One region of the Chryseobacterium sp. 1B4 genome, then DNA from elsewhere that is predicted to be linked to it. Evidence: riboswitches for the same ligand, from Rfam matches in the RefSeq annotation. Region 1 holds a riboswitch; the other holds the start of a gene.
The links. Region 1 has a riboswitch for cobalamin ahead of metE (5-methyltetrahydropteroyltriglutamate--homocysteine S-methyltransferase). Riboswitches for the same ligand answer to the same signal wherever they lie in the genome.

Region 1 (7,882 bases):
ATGACGGGATCACCAAAACGATATTCAAAGAAGGTGAGCTTTATTCTGCAAGAAAAAACCGTTTGGTGAAGTTTGCAAAATATCCTCCTAAAGATGGCGAAATCAAAACTGTAACCATTTATTTTGATGAAGCTATCTTACGGGATTTCAGCCGTGAGTACGGATATCAGGCAGAGAAGAAAGAAAATGTACCCGCCTATATAAAACCCAATCAGAAGGCATTAACTTCTTTTATGTATTCATTGCTTGCCTACGAGGAATTACCTTCATCTCAAGAACTTCTGCGTCTCAAACAAAAAGAAGCGTTACTTCTGATGCTGAACTACGACCCCGGTCTTAAGGATATTTTATTTGATTTCTCAGAACCTCATAAAATTGATATCGAATCTTTTATGAATAAAAATTTTCACTTCAATGTCAATGTAGAGCGTTTTGCCTATTTAACGGGAAGAAGTTTATCTGCCTTTAAAAGAGATTTTCAGAAAATATTCGGTATTCCACCGAGACAATGGTTACAGCACCGGAGATTAAAGGAAGCCCATTTTCTGCTAACCCAAAAAGGAAGATCGGTTTCTGATGTTTATCTGGATCTGGGGTTTGAAAATCTATCCCATTTCTCTTTTGCCTTTAAAAAACAGTTTGGTTATCCTCCAAGCTCATTACAGGCAAAATAGAATAAAAAGTGAGCAGGCTATTGCAGTTATCCATGTTTTAACTCTTTAAAATATCAGATCGTGTCATGAAAATCACGACACGATCTGAATAATTGAATCTAATTATTGTAAAGTTTTTTAAAGTGCATATTCCACAGAAGCTTCTTTAGCAGCAGCTACCATTGCTATCAGAGCTTTTTCGGTTTCTTCCCAATGTCTTGTTTTAAGCCCGCAGTCAGGATTTACCCAAAGCTGGCCGGCAGGAATTACATTCTGGGCTTTTCTCAGCAGCTCAATCATTTCTTCTTTTGACGGAACCCTTGGTGAATGGATATCGTATACCCCGGGGCCGATTTCATTCGGATATTTAAAGTCTGCAAAAGCATTCAGAAGCTCCATCTGGGAACGGGAACATTCTATCGTAATTACGTCTGCATCCATATCAGCAATATTTTCAATAATGTCATTGAACTCCGAATAGCACATATGTGTATGGATCTGGGTAGCATCCTCTACTCCGCTTGCTGAAATTCTGAAGGCTTCCACTGCCCATTTCAGGTAATTTGCCAGTCGGTTTTTCTTAACGGAAGGCCTTCTCTTATCGCAGGTTCATCAATCTGAATAATTCTGATCCCTGCTTTTTCCAGATCCACCACTTCATCACGGATCGCCAATGCAATCTGCCTGCACGTTTCCGAACGTGGCTGATCATCACGTACAAAAGACCATTGTAAAATCGTAACAGGACCTGTAAGCATTCCTTTTACCCATTTCTCAGTCTGGGATTGTGCATACTGAGACCAGTAAACCGTCATCGGAGTTGGGCGGGAAACATCACCGAAGATTACAGGAGGCTTTACGCAACGGCTTCCGTAACTCTGTACCCAGCCGTTTTTAGTGAATACAAATCCTTCCAGCTGTTCTCCGAAATACTCTACCATGTCATTGCGCTCAAATTCTCCGTGAACCAGTACATCAATTCCGATGTCTTCCTGCCAGCGGATTGTTCTTTGCGTTTCTTCTTTCAGCAGCCTGTCATACTGTTCTGCTGTCAGTTCTCCTTTTTTGAATTTTGCTCTCCAGCTTCTTACTTCTGCAGTCTGCGGAAACGACCCGATAGTTGTTGTCGGGAATAAAGGAAGCTGTAATGCTTTTTGCTGTTGTTCTTTACGGATTCTGAAGATATTAATTCTTTGCGTATCCTTTTCTGTTACAGCATTAGCTCTCTGCTTTACCTGATCATTATGAATAAGAGAAGAAGTTCTTCTGCTTTCAACTGCTTTTTTATTTTCTTCAAAAGCTTCAAGAATCTGATCAATTTCTGTTTCCGATACCAGCTCTTTAAGCGTTACTACTTCCGTTACTTTCTGTTTGGCAAAAGCCAGCCAGTTTTTAATTTCAGGATTAAGATTGGTTTCAAAATCAAGATCACAAGGGGAATGCAGCAATGAGCAAGATGGTGCGATCAAAACTCTTTCAGAGCCTAATTGATTCACTGCTTTTTTTATCAGAGACAATGACTTTGATAATCATTTTTCCAGATATTTCTTCCGTCAACCACCCCTAATGACAGACTTACGCTTTCAGGAATAATGTACAGTATATCATCCAGCTGTTCAGGATTTCTTACAAGATCTACGTGCAGCACATTCACAGGAAGTGAAGCAGCCAGTGATGCATTATCTTTTAATCCTTCAAAATAAGTGGCAATAATAAATTTCAGTTTTGGGAAACGTTTCCTTATTTCAGCATATACAAAATGATATGTTTCTTTTGCCTTCTCATTTAAATCCAATGCCAAAAAGGTTCATCAAACTGAATCCATTCTGCGCCCTGATCCTGAAGTTTGGTTAAAATTTCCGAGTATACATGAAGAAGGTTTCCGGCCAGATCCAGCTTATCAAATCCTTCTTCTTTTTCTTTTCCCAATAACAGATAAGAAACCAGCCCGATAATAACCGGTTTGGCGTTGATCCCAGCCTGCTTTGCTCCTGCAAATTCATTGAAAATTTTATCTGAGCTCAGTTTAAACTGCTGGTTTTTATAAAATTCGGGAACAATATAATGGTAATTGGTATCGAACCATTTGGTCATTTCCATTGCTGTGATATCCAGTCCTTCTTTCTGATATCCTCTTGCCATGGCAAAATAAAGATCCAGCTCAGAGTTATTCTTTTTAAGAACCACTTCATGGTAGCGGGACGGTATTGCCCCCACCACAAGGCTCATATCCAGAACCTGATCATAGTATGAAAAATCATTACACGGAATAAGATCTATTCCTGCTTCTTTCTGAATATTCCAGTTTTGGTTACAGATATTTCTGCCTGTATTCAGAAGTTCTTCCGGAAGGATTTTACCTGACCAATACTGCTCGCAGGCTTTTTTGAGTTCTCTTTTGCTACCAATACGCGGATAGCCCAGAATGTGAGTTTGCATTTTTTAAACTTTTATATTAAAACTTGATTTAAAGTCTTTTTAAATGCTTCTTAATGCTTAACGAATAGAAATTCCGGGGAAAATGGCATAGCAGACCCTACAGTTTTCCCACAGAAGAAAACGTACTTATCTGATATATCATCTGTATGACCCAAAGCTTCAGACCGCGAAAGCACTGTCAATCCAGTAAAGGCAGGTCTCCTGACTTGTAACAGTTTCTGTCATCCTTCCCGCTTTGGCAGTGGATATGCAAGGACAGAAACCTTTGGCGTGTTACTTACAGTTGCGCGACAGCTCGTGATTTGCACACGATTCCCTATTAATCTACGTTAAGTAAAACCTTTTCTGTTTGATGAAGTATCTCTAAAGAACTGTACTTTTACTTTCAGCAGCTGCTTTCTGTAAAAGTTTTTAATTTTGGGTAAAATTAACAATACAGAATAAAATTCAGTCAAAATGCAATAATTAAGCAAATAAAACCGTATGAATAACAATTAAAAGCATATTATCCTGTATCTTTGACCGTTTTTATAATTTTAAAGAATAATATTCTGTGGAACAACTCGATGATAAGGATTTACAGCTGCTCAGGCTGCTCCAGAAAAATGCCAAACTGACCGTAAAAGAACTTGCCAAAGAGGTAAACCTCTCTGCTTCTCCGGTTTTTGAAAGAATAAAAAGGCTTGAACAGGAAGGCTTCGTTAAAAGATATGCTGCAGTTCTCGATGCTGAAAAGCTCAACCGCGGATTTACCGTTTTCTGTCAGATCAAGCTGAAAATTCATGACAGATCTGTCGGTTATGATTTTGTAAAAGAGATTCTGGAAATAGAAGAAGTTGCCGAATGCTACAATATTTCAGGGGATTTTGATTTTCTTCTGAAAGTACAGGTAAGGGATATGAAGCATTACCAGGATTTCGTATTCAATAAACTGGGCTCCGTAGATTCTATAGGAAGTACCCACAGTACTTTTGTGATGGCTGAGGTAAAAAACAACCATGGATTGATGATATAATTTTTTAAAGTCCACGTTACAAATAAAAAATCCGTCATTATTTGACGGATTGTGTAGTATTTTTGCGGCTGATTAATTCACTGCCGGATTTATAACTCCTGTTGTTAAACTTAATGATTTTAACAGGCTTTTACTGTCGAACTGCAGTGTTGCATAATGTTTGCCTTTTTTAAAAACAAGTTTTGACCCTCCGGGGAATTCACTTCCTGCACCCATTTTCTGTACCTTCGCACCGTATTTACTGAACTTTGTTTTACAATCCTGCAATGTACTTTTGTTCATGATAAGACCGAAAGGAAGCCCTTCTACTACTATTGGCCTGTCGTCTGAAGTAACAAAAAACATTTCATTAACTGTATTATCCTTTCCCAGACTGGTATACATTTCAAGCCCTGTCTTCATTGGCCATTTCACATATTTTTCTTCATTGGCATCTTCATAAAAAACCGGCTTTACATTCAATGCTTTTGAGATTTTATCGGTTGTCTGCGGGAAAATAAATTCTGAATTCCTGTCTAATAAGGAATTTAAAGCTGCTGTTTTCTGTGAAAATGCGGTTACACTTAATGCCAGAAAAAAGATTGTTACAATAAAACTGAATGATTTCGTCTTCATGGAATAATTTAAAATTCTAATGATTTGAAGGTTAAAGGTATTAAAATTACATTATTCAGTCCTACAAAACTTTAATAATATATCCCTTTAATTATTTTATTTTTTTGCAGAACTACAATAAACTTCCCATTTCTCTTTTGATATTTCATAGATATAATTCAATGAAGAGCTTTCTCCAAAATAGCTTACTTCCTCTTCACCTACTTTCTCTGCTCCAATCCTGCCGATTGCTATTTGTGAACGGACATTATCAGCTCCAATCTGAAAATACACCTTTTCAACATACTGAAAAATATAGTTTAACATAGCGGCTTTCACAACCGGATTTATTCCCTTACCCCAGCAATCCACCGAATAAAAGGTATATCCTATAAAGATGCTGTTTTCACTGGGATTATAATCATAAAAGCGGGTACTTCCTACAATCTTTCCCGTGAATTTGTCAACCACCCGGAATGCGCCTTTACTTTGAATGGCTCCGTCAAAAAACACTTTAAATACATCTTTTTTCCATCGGTCTTTACTGGGATGCTGCTCCCAGACTTTAGGATCTGCCGCTGCTGCATACACTTCTTCAAAATCTTCTTCCTTCAAAGGATATAAATCTACTTTTTCAGTTTCTAAATGAGGCTGAATACTAAATTTCATATTATTTCTGTTTTAAATTTTATTTTGATTATTATTTAACTGCAGCAAAATTAACTGCACATTGGAGTATATTTGTAATCCAATACAAATAAAATGGATAGTCCAATTATTAAAAGTCTGCTGAATCACATAACCATTGATCCTGCTTCCAACCGGGCAGTATATCTCCAGTTATCAGATGGAATTTTAATCCTTATCAGACAGGGGAAATTAAAAACAGGACAAAAACTACCTTCTTCAAGAGAGATAGCAAAACTATTCAATATCAATCGGATCACAGCGTCTAAAGCATTTGATGAATTACAGATGCAGGGCTGGCTGGAAAGCTTCATCGGACGCGGGACATTTGTTTCCTCACACATTCCGGAACCCGATCCTGAAAAGCTTCAGGATATTGTCAGCAATAAAGGAATTAAAACAGCAGGTTTTGAACTTCATGAAAATCATTACCTTCCTAATCCTTACTTTATTCCCAACTCAGATCTTCATCTGGATGACGGTTATCCGGATCCGAAGCTGGCCCCCTTAAAAGAACTTTACAGAGCCTACAGAAACCAGCTGACCAGAAGCGGTTTATATGATAAATTCGGGAGCTATAGTTTTCCTGATGGTTCCGAATTCTACAAAACCACCTTATCCAATCACTTGAACGAAACCAGAGGATTAAAAACTTCTCTGAAAAATATTTTATCCGTTCGCGGAACCCTGATGGGAATTAATCTTGTCTGTACAGGATTGATAAACCCCGGTGATGTAGTAGTATCAGGAATTCCGGGATGGCAGCGTGCAGAACACAATTTTATACATGCCAAAGCCCAACACATAGGGATTCCTGTAGATGAGTATGGGGTATGTGTGGATGAACTGAAAAAGATCTGTAAAAAAACGAAAGTGAGGATGGTATATGTAACCCCCACCATCATTATCCAACTACGGTATCGCTCCGTATTGACAGAAGACTTGAGCTGTTGAGACTTGCCAATGAATATGGTTTTATTATTTTTGAAGACGACTATGATTTTGACTTTCACTATAGCCGCCGCCCTTTACTACCGCTGGCCAGTGCTGATGAAAACGGAATGGTCATCTATTGCGGTTCTTTCAGTAAAAGCTTTTCTCCTGCCTTTCGTATGGGTTATCTGGTGGCTTCAGAAAATGTCATTAAACATCTTTCCAATATACGTGTATTGCTGGACCGGCAGGGAGATCATATCCTTGACAATGCCATAGCAGATATTATAAACGACGGAACGGTGCAGCGCTATACGAGGAAAGCTTTAAGTATATATCAGGGCAGACGGGATCATTTCTGTAATTTATTGAAATCTGAGCTTAACAAAGCAATAGATTTTTCAGTTCCTGAAGGAGGAATGACTGTCTGGACAGAGTTTGATAAGAGCATTAATCTTGAAAAACTGGCAGCATACGCTTATTCAAAAGGCTTATACATATCAGATGGCAGTTTACACCGGTATGAAGGATATGATCAGAATGCAATACGTCTGGGTTTTGCCTCATCCACTATAGACCAGCTTGAGCGGAGTGTAGAAATTCTGAAAGGATTAATCTAAGCTTAAAAAACTGGACTATATATTTTATCAAAATCGGACTACATACCCAAACCACTCTATCGATAAATTTGCATTGCGAAAAAAATCATACAATTTTAGACTTTATATTTTTTTTGACAGCCAATATGTCAAAAATTGTATTGTAATTTGATTTTGATAGTAAATGAAAGCTAGCTATTTTAATTTATTTTGTAAAAAACAGGTTTAATGATCGGATTTAAAAGTTTATATTTTCATGGCTGATTTTTTCCCAGAAAGGTAAAATCAGTCAGCAAATAACACAATTTGATAAGTTTCGACAGTTATCGACAGTCATGACAATTCCTGTATTTAAGCAATCTTAATAATTTTGCATACGATTTGAAAATGCTGTAATCTGCTTCAAATATTTTTATTTTAAAAAACACAAATTTAATACTACGGATGATTTACGATATTAAGAATATCCATATGGGTGACCTCATCACCCAAAGAATAAAAGAATATAATATAGATAATAACAGAATCTGTAAGTTTATAAAATGTACAGATGATGAATTAACGAAAATATTATCCCAGAAATCCATAGAAAGTGATCTGATTCTAAGATTCAGTATTTTGCTTGAATATGATTTTTTCAGGGTCTATTCCAATTACCTGATCCTTTATGCACCTCCTGCCAAAGTAAATAACAGCAATGCCCGATCTTCGCTCCCACAGTTTAGAAAAAACTCTACACCCAGGAAATTATTTCATTCATTCTGGAGCTTATTGATTCAGGGAAAAAAGTAAAAAGGAAGTGATGAATGAATACAGAATTCCTAAAACCACATTATATAAATGGATTGGTAAATATAAAAATGGATTTCATTAGTTGTAATCAACAGTTCTTCTACAGTCTCTTATACAATCACATATATTCTTATCCCTTTTACACTCTGTTGAGACAATGGAGTTCAAAA
Region 2 (7,882 bases), on a different contig from region 1:
CTGTTTTTTATCTGTATAATAAGTTCCTGAATTATTTTTTCTGGCAGATGTTTTTTCGGAAAAATAAGCCTCTTCCTGCTCTTCGATTTTTTCAGGGCTTCCGATCTGTGCAATTACCTTTTCTACATCGGTGTCATTGATCACTTCACGTTTTCCTAAAGAATCTTTGAAAATTTCCACCATTCTTATTTCTATGTCATGCATTACCTCATCCGCTTCTGAAGCCTCCAGTGAGTTTCTCAGTGCATTCAGGTAATCGCTGAGCTTTATATATGCGTGTTCTTCTATGGTAAAAGAAAAACCTGCGAGTCCTATTGAGAGTGTCTTGTTCATAGCTTTGTTTTTTAATTTTGTTGGGTAATTTGATTTACTGAGGCTGTCAGCTCATTCCATGTATTGAGAAGTTCATCCAGGAAAAGTTTTCCTTTTTCTGTGATCTGATAATATTTTCTGGGCGGGCCTCCAGTAGATTCTTCCCATCTGTAAGAGAGAAACTCTCCGTTTTTAAGTCTTGTAAGAAGAGGGTAGAGGGTCCCTTCCACTACATCCAGTTTCCCTTTTTTCAGTTCGTCAATCAGATCGGAAACATACATTTCACGGTGATTGATGAGACTTAGAATACAGAATTCCAGAATTCCTTTTCGCATTTGCGCTTTGGTATTTTCAGTATTCATCTTTGATAAGTTTTGTTAATTAGTTATATTTTTAGAAAAATGCTCCTAGCTAGCTGAGCCTATTCTAATTTTACATTACAAAGATATGTAAATAAAATGGTATTATGCAATACAAAGTAGTGAAATTTTTAAAATAAATAATTTAATTAATTGATAATCAGCTATATAATTTTTGTATTGATTTTTTGTTAGAATAAATTTTGGCAAAAAAAGACCAAAAAAACTTTAAATTTTAAGAATTATCTATATAGGCCACTTCCATCTTTTATTTTTACTATTGATCATCTATCACTTATCATTATAAAGAGCCTGGGATTTTGAGATCGGCATAATGATTCGTATTTTTGTTAGGAAAAGACACTTAATCCATTTACAATTACCATGAATATTTTGAACAGCTATAAACACTTGCCGGTATTTCTTTTATTGGGCCCTTTATGCTTTGGGCAATATCAGTTTGAAATAAAAAATGTATCCAAGAAATATAACGCAATCATCCATGTGGAAAATTGTAATGATGGCCAATGTGGAGGAAAAGGAACGGTAGAATTGTTTGACAATAATAACAGTAAGGTACAGAGTTTTGTTTCTGATAACCTTGTTTTAAATCCGAAACAGGGACAAAAATTGATTCCGGGGAAACTGATTCCTCTGGCAAATGACCAGCGTTCAGTCATTACAGATGATTTTAATTTTGACGGAACCGAAGATGTGGCGATAAGAAACGGGAATATGGGAAATTACAGCTCGGCTTCTTATGATGTGTATGTATTCAACAGCACAAGAATGGCATTTGTGAAAAGTGAAGAACTTACAGACCTGGGCTCGAGTGGTTTTGATTTTTTTGAAACAGACGCCAAACGCAAACGTCTTATTTCCTACGGTAAGTCCGGTTGCTGCAGGCTTTTTACAACAGAATATGCTGTCATTCCGAACAAAGGGCTGGACAGGGTGCTTGAAAAAGAGGAAGATATGACCAATGAGGATCAGGTAAGGGTAATAACGAAAGAAAAGATCAATAATAAATGGATTACCAAAACCAAGGTATATCCGGCAGATCAGTATAACAAAAAATAAAAAGTAAGATGAAAATTCAGAAAGAAATCGATTTTATCCTGGCAGTGGATGCTCTGAAAAATGTGCAGCGAAGAAATTACAATGCTGACGATTCCCGGAGAGAGAATACAGCAGAGCATTCATGGCAGATCATTATCCTGGCTCAGATCCTTTATCCTTATGCCAAAAACCGTGCAGATATTGATTTACTAAGAGTAATAAGGATGCTTTCCATTCATGACCTGGTTGAAATAGAAGCCGGAGATACTTTTATTTTTGATGAAAAAGCAATGGTAGGAAAGTTTGAAAGAGAAAAGGCATCTGCCCAGAAGATCTTTGGAATTCTGGATGAACCTTTACGTACAGAGTTCTTTAATCTATGGCTTGAGTTTGAGGAAGAAAAGACTCCGGATGCTATTTTCGCCTGCGGGATTGACAGAATCATGCCGTTTATCTTAAATTCCCATACTGCGGGAAAAAGCTGGACTGAAGCAGGAGTCACAGAAAAACAAATCAGAAATATGCTTGAAAATGCGATCAGCAGGGCATCAGATGAAATGGGTGAGGCCTTTGAACTTTTACTGAACAGAAGTCTGGAAACGGAAAAGGTTTTGAAATAATTTCAATGAAAAATTTCGGGCGGCCAGAGGCCGCCCGAAATTTTTAGTATTTATAGTATCTGAATTGGTTTCTTGAATTCATCAATCGCTACAAAAGTAAAATCACCTACAATAGCTTTTTCTCTTTCGTAGGAATACATCTGCTCCGTGTAAATTTCAACATTTACTTTCATACTGGTTTTTCCTACGTATGAAACCTTCCCGATCAGTTCCACAATAGTTCCGGCAGGAATAGGTTTTTTGAAATCGATTTTGTCACTGCTTACCGTTACCACCCTTTTTCTGGCAAAACGGGTTGCTGTGATAAAAGCTACTTCGTCCATCAGCTGCATAGCCGTACCACCGAAAAGGGTATCGTAATGATTGGTTGTGTTAGGGAAAACCGCTTTAAAGATTCTGGTTTCGGATGCTTCAATTCTTTCTTCTGTAGTCATATATCATTATTAATTAAAGCGAAATGAGAGATATCAAAACAACAGAACAATGACAGGAACTTTGGAAATTCCTGAAACAATTCATCAGATCAATACAACTTCAGATCGCGAAAGTTACATGTTTAAGAAAAAGGCAGGTCTCCTGACTTGTAACATCATTTATCTCCTTCCCATGCCTCGCACAGTGGATCTTTGATAAAGACTTCAGTTACTTACAGTTGCGCGACAGTCCGTGATTTTCACACGGTTCCCTTTTAATCTGCAGTGATGCAGAACCAATTTCTGTGATGAATAAGTATTAAAACTTTTCGGATGCAAAAATAATGAATTTATTCCGGATTATGGAAAATAATCTGGCTGATTACCCTTCCTTTCTTGATGGTCCACAGCGTTGTATATCTGTTTTCTCCTGAACCGTTGATCATATAAAGAAAAATATTATCGTTATCAAGGGAAGTTACTCCGACGTTCTCAAAATCCATGGTAGGCTGGAACATGTTTTTGATGGCTTCCCTTACAAAAACAGAACCTCTTCCGGGTTGTTGTACCCTGATTGATTTGATTTCAGTCATCCCTTCGGGAAGATCATTTCCGATTCCCCAGGGTTTTACTTTGTCAATGGTAAGGAGCTTTCCTTCCGCATCTTTTTCCTTTTTACGGTATCCTGCATTGGAAGGATAGATATCAATCACCACTTTGCTTCTTTGGGCAGTAGGGATTTTAGGATCGGAATTGTCGGTGAAAATAAGTGATCTTCCGTTTTTAGATTTGGAAGGGGTATAGGCGGGAAGCTGATCAATATAAGCAATACGCTCTTTATTCACCATTCCTTCTTTATCAAGAGTTTCATAACGCACAAACGGCTTGTCATCATCCTGTTTCTCGGGATATTTGATCCAGATCCATTCTGTTTCTCCCGGAGCAGGCTTTACATAAACAAATACATCACCTTTGCGCATACGGATCTTATCTACAATTTTTCTGTAATTGTCTTTATGAACCCGCACATTGGCATATCCCTCGTCAGCTTTTACCACTCCGAAAGGAACTTTATTCTGCCCCTTTACAAAGGCTAAAGAAAAATACTGAAAGCAGATAAATAGAATGCTTTGTTTATGAAAGTCATCATGAAAATTTTTTGTTCCTTCAAATATATAAATTAAATGCTTTTCGGAAGATAATTATACCGCTGCAGTTCATTTAAATCTTGTAATTGTTTCAGATGGCCGTCTGAAAGCAGATACATAAGTACAGAAATATCCAGAACATCTTTAAAATTATGGTCAGAAATAATAAATCCTTTATGGGCTGACTCCAGAAGTATATTTTTCTTTAGTTCTTCAGTAACCTTAGGAGAAAGACTATGAAATGGCTCGTCCAGTAAAATAAAATCCGCTTCAGAATAAATAATCATCAGGGTTTCAATGATTCTCTGCTCACCCTTGGAAAGGTTTTTAGGTTTTTCATGAAGAAAAGGTTGTACAAACTCTGAATTAAAAAGTAATTCAGTATTCTTTTGGTTACAAAAAAGGGGAATCAGGTTTTTGATTTTTATATATTGGGGTAGAAACAGCTCCTGTGGCAAATAGGAGATCCGGTTTTTTCTGTCGGAAATGTTTTTCAGAATAGTGTTGTCATATTTTATAAACTGAGTATCGCCATATTCAGTGCCGAAAATAATGTTCATCAATGTTGATTTTCCGCTTCCATTTCTGCCTAATAACCCTATAACCTGCCCTGTTTCGCATCCTATATAAATATCCTGCAGAATTTTCCTTTCATGGAAAGATTTTGTTACACTATCAATATGAAGCTTACTCATAAGAACAGTGTTATAGTTTTTACAAGAAATCCTGATAATATCGTTCCTGTCCAAAGAAAAGTTCTTGAAAATCCTGAATTAGCGTAAAAATAATATTCGCTTTTAAACCTTACTTCGTACATAAAGTAATGAAGAACCGGTAAAATTAAAAGAAAACTTAATCCAAATGTTTCAGTTCTGTAGGGGAGCAGAAAAGAAATAAGTAACGAAAACAGCAAGGTAGGAATGAGGGTTTTTTTATAAAAAATCCAAAGAATAGTAAAGTTTCTGACCATGTTCAATACTTTTAGAATAGGTATCCGATATTTAAATATATGGAGGTTGGTTGTTTAAACTTTTATAATCGTTATTTAAACCACAAAAGGCACAAAAGTTTTAAACACTTCAGTTTTTTCAGAACCAGACCTTATGCATAATAAGTACACCTAAGTTTTGTGAAAATCTTTGATTTTCATCTTATGTGAACTTTTCTGCGGTATCATTTTAAACTTACTTCAGTGAACTCAAGCATTTAGAATGAACCCTTTTGTGACTTTTGCGGTTTTGTAAAGTTTAAACAACTTTATGAATTCAAATATATTAAAAACCTTTATACAAGAGAAAAATTAAAAGATTCATTAAGAAATAAATAAAAAGAGAGAGCACTGAAAAGTGCTCTCTGTATTTGCATACATTAATCCTCAGACTAATTAAATTCTCTCAAGCTCATCCGCGTCAATCGTGGTTTTGAAAGTGCCGTAATTGACAATCACTTTATTACGTGAGATTTTCTCAATGGTACCCACACTGGTGCTTCCTGTAATACGAACACGCTGCCCGACTTTCATCCACACAGCACGGTCGGTTTTACGTTTTTCCTCCAGTTTTTCATTGGTTTCAGCAATTTTTTCAATCACTTCCTCTTTTTTCAGCTGTTGGGTAATTTTTCTCTTAACAACCTGAAGACGTTTGGATTCATCCTTATCGGTACCTAATTTCCTGAATTTCTCCTGTTCAAGGAGCTTTACAAAATCTTTTACAACATCCTTTCTGGATTTTCCTTTGGTATAGCTGTCGATGAATGCCTCAATCTTATTTCCGAACTGAAGTTTACGGTGTTCCTCTTCATACAGCTTCTGGAAATTGAAAAGTTTCTGCTGAAGCTGGTCATTCAGTTTCTGAAGGTTATCACGTTTATCTTCTACAGATTCTTTTCTTTCTGCAAGGTCGGATTTCAGTTTCTCAACCTCAAATTTTTCCTGCTGCAGTTTTACAATCGTTTTATCGAGATTAACAATATCATGTTCTACCTTTTTCTTGGCAGAATGGATGATAAACCTTGGAATTTTATTCTTTTCTGCAACTTCAAAGGTAAATGAACTTCCTGCCTGCCCTACTTCCAGCTTATACATTGGTTCCAAAGTTTCTTCATTGAAGAGCATTGCTGCGTTTTGAGCGTTAGGGAGCTGTTCTATCACCAGTTTGATATTGGTGTAATGGGTAGTGATGATAGCAAAACTCTTTTTGTCATAGAAAAACTCCATGAAACTTTCTGCCAGCGCACCTCCCAGCTCAGGATCAGAACCTGTACCGAATTCATCAATCAGCAAAAGCGTATTGGCATCAGCCTCACGGATGATTCCTGACATTTTTTCAATCTCGATGAATAGGTCGATAAGTGATTTTCAATGGACTGGTTATCTCCAATATCAGTCATGATTTTCTCAAAGAAAAACATTTCAGACTTTGGATGAACCGGAACCAGGATGCCACTCTGAATCATCAATTGTAATAATCCTACCGTTTTCAGGGTAATCGATTTTCCACCGGCATTCGGACCGGAGATACAGATGATCCTGTTGTGCTCCGTTAAAGTCAGTGTCTGTGGATGAATCGTTTTATTCTCTATTTTGTTTCTTAACCATAAAAGAGGATGATAGGCATCTCTTAATCTCAGCGTTTTATGATGGTTGATTTTCGGAAGAACTCCATTGATCAGTTCACCAAATTTCGCTTTAGCTCTCGTAAGGTCAAGGTCAAAAATATATACCTGATATCTCCATAACTGAGGTTGAAATTCTGCCAGTTCTGCAGTAAGTTTACGGAGAACTTTATCGATCTCTTTTTCTCTTCCTCTTCACTTTCACGAAGCTTGAAGTAGTGCTTTACAACACTGTCCGGCTGAATGTAAGTAATGGAACCGGTTTTGGAAATTCCTAATGTTCTTCCCGGAACCCTTTTTTGAATCCTGATTTTACAGCCAAGACCCTCTGGTCATCAATAATGGTTTCCCGTATATCGTCCAGAAAGTCACTCTGACCATATGTGGTAAGCGCGCGGTTGAAGTTTTCCTGGATAGCTTTTTTAGCAAGCTGTATTTCAGTTCTTATCCCTTTCAAAGCTGGGGAAGCTTCATTTTTTACCTCACCAAAACGGTTAAAAACCTTATCTACTTTCTCAATGATCTCTTTTCTGAATTCCAGTACAGAAGCTTCTTCCAATAAAGTAGGAAACGTTTCCGGCATGGTAGGGAAGAACTTCTGCAGTTTTCCGATCTGTTCCGTGATGGTTTTTATTTTGATGAAAGCAGAATTTTCCAGACGGTAGTTCTCAATCAGCATCAATTTCAGCTCACTTTCAATATCTTCATATTCATCAAACGGAATCGCATTTGAACTTTCGAAACTCGACAGGTATTCTGACGTTTTCTTTAATGAAAGTTCTGCCTCGTCTATTTCCATCGGACGAAGTTGAAGAATTTTTTCTCTTGTTTTCGGAGAATACGCAAATGGGGAGATTTCCGCGAGCAATTGCGGAAACTCTAATTCGTCTAAATCTTCTTTATCTATATACACAGTGCAAATTTAGTGAGAATTTTGATTATTACGTATATCTGAGAGATTTACAGAATAAATTAACCGGGATTTAAAGTTTTTACGCTAAAAAATAAACCGATAATATTCTTTTATTAAATTTGAAATATGAAACTGGAAACCCAAAGATTATTACTGAGAGATATCAACGAAAGTCATGTTGATGATATTTTGCGAATCCGAAGCAATGAGGTGATCAATCGGTTCGTTATAAGGAAATCTCCTAAAAATAACTACGATGCGCTCCAGTTTATTCTGACGATTAAAGAAAGAACTCAAAATAACCAAACCATCTATTTGGGAATTTCTTTAAAAGATCAGCTGAATCTTATCGGAACCATCTGTCTCTGGAATTTTTCTGAAGACCGCAAAACAGCAGAAGTTGGCTATGAATTGCTGCCGGAATATCACAGGCAGGGAATTA

Region 2: it holds a riboswitch for cobalamin, as region 1 does, so the genes downstream of both, OWR28_RS18530 (acyl-CoA thioesterase) here and metE (5-methyltetrahydropteroyltriglutamate--homocysteine S-methyltransferase) in region 1, are expected to answer to the same signal.

Annotation. Positions count from the first base shown of each region.
Region 1 covers NZ_JAPNUF010000007.1:945,879-953,760, forward strand. Annotated here, with positions in the region: gene OWR28_RS14325 (AraC family transcriptional regulator) at 1-674, shown strand, start outside; partial or broken gene metE (5-methyltetrahydropteroyltriglutamate--homocysteine S-methyltransferase) at 792-3,092, opposite strand; cobalamin riboswitch at 3,267-3,451, opposite strand; gene OWR28_RS14335 (Lrp/AsnC family transcriptional regulator) at 3,646-4,107, shown strand; gene OWR28_RS14340 (hypothetical protein) at 4,180-4,722, opposite strand; gene OWR28_RS14345 (GNAT family N-acetyltransferase) at 4,819-5,370, opposite strand; gene OWR28_RS14350 (aminotransferase class I/II-fold pyridoxal phosphate-dependent enzyme) at 5,464-6,342, shown strand; gene OWR28_RS14355 (PLP-dependent aminotransferase family protein) at 6,336-6,941, shown strand; gene OWR28_RS14360 (transposase) at 7,365-7,712, shown strand; gene OWR28_RS14365 (hypothetical protein) at 7,723-7,794, shown strand.
Region 2 covers NZ_JAPNUF010000008.1:466,135-474,016, reverse strand. Annotated here, with positions in the region: gene OWR28_RS18550 (PspC domain-containing protein) at 1-333, opposite strand, end outside; gene OWR28_RS18545 (PadR family transcriptional regulator) at 345-674, opposite strand; gene OWR28_RS18540 (XAC2610-related protein) at 1,176-1,751, shown strand; gene OWR28_RS18535 (HD domain-containing protein) at 1,760-2,350, shown strand; gene OWR28_RS18530 (acyl-CoA thioesterase) at 2,401-2,784, opposite strand; cobalamin riboswitch at 2,900-3,079, opposite strand; gene OWR28_RS18525 (hypothetical protein) at 3,114-3,821, opposite strand; gene OWR28_RS18520 (ATP-binding cassette domain-containing protein) at 3,944-4,606, opposite strand; partial or broken gene OWR28_RS18515 (endonuclease MutS2) at 5,296-7,440, opposite strand; gene OWR28_RS18510 (GNAT family N-acetyltransferase) at 7,567-7,882, shown strand, end outside.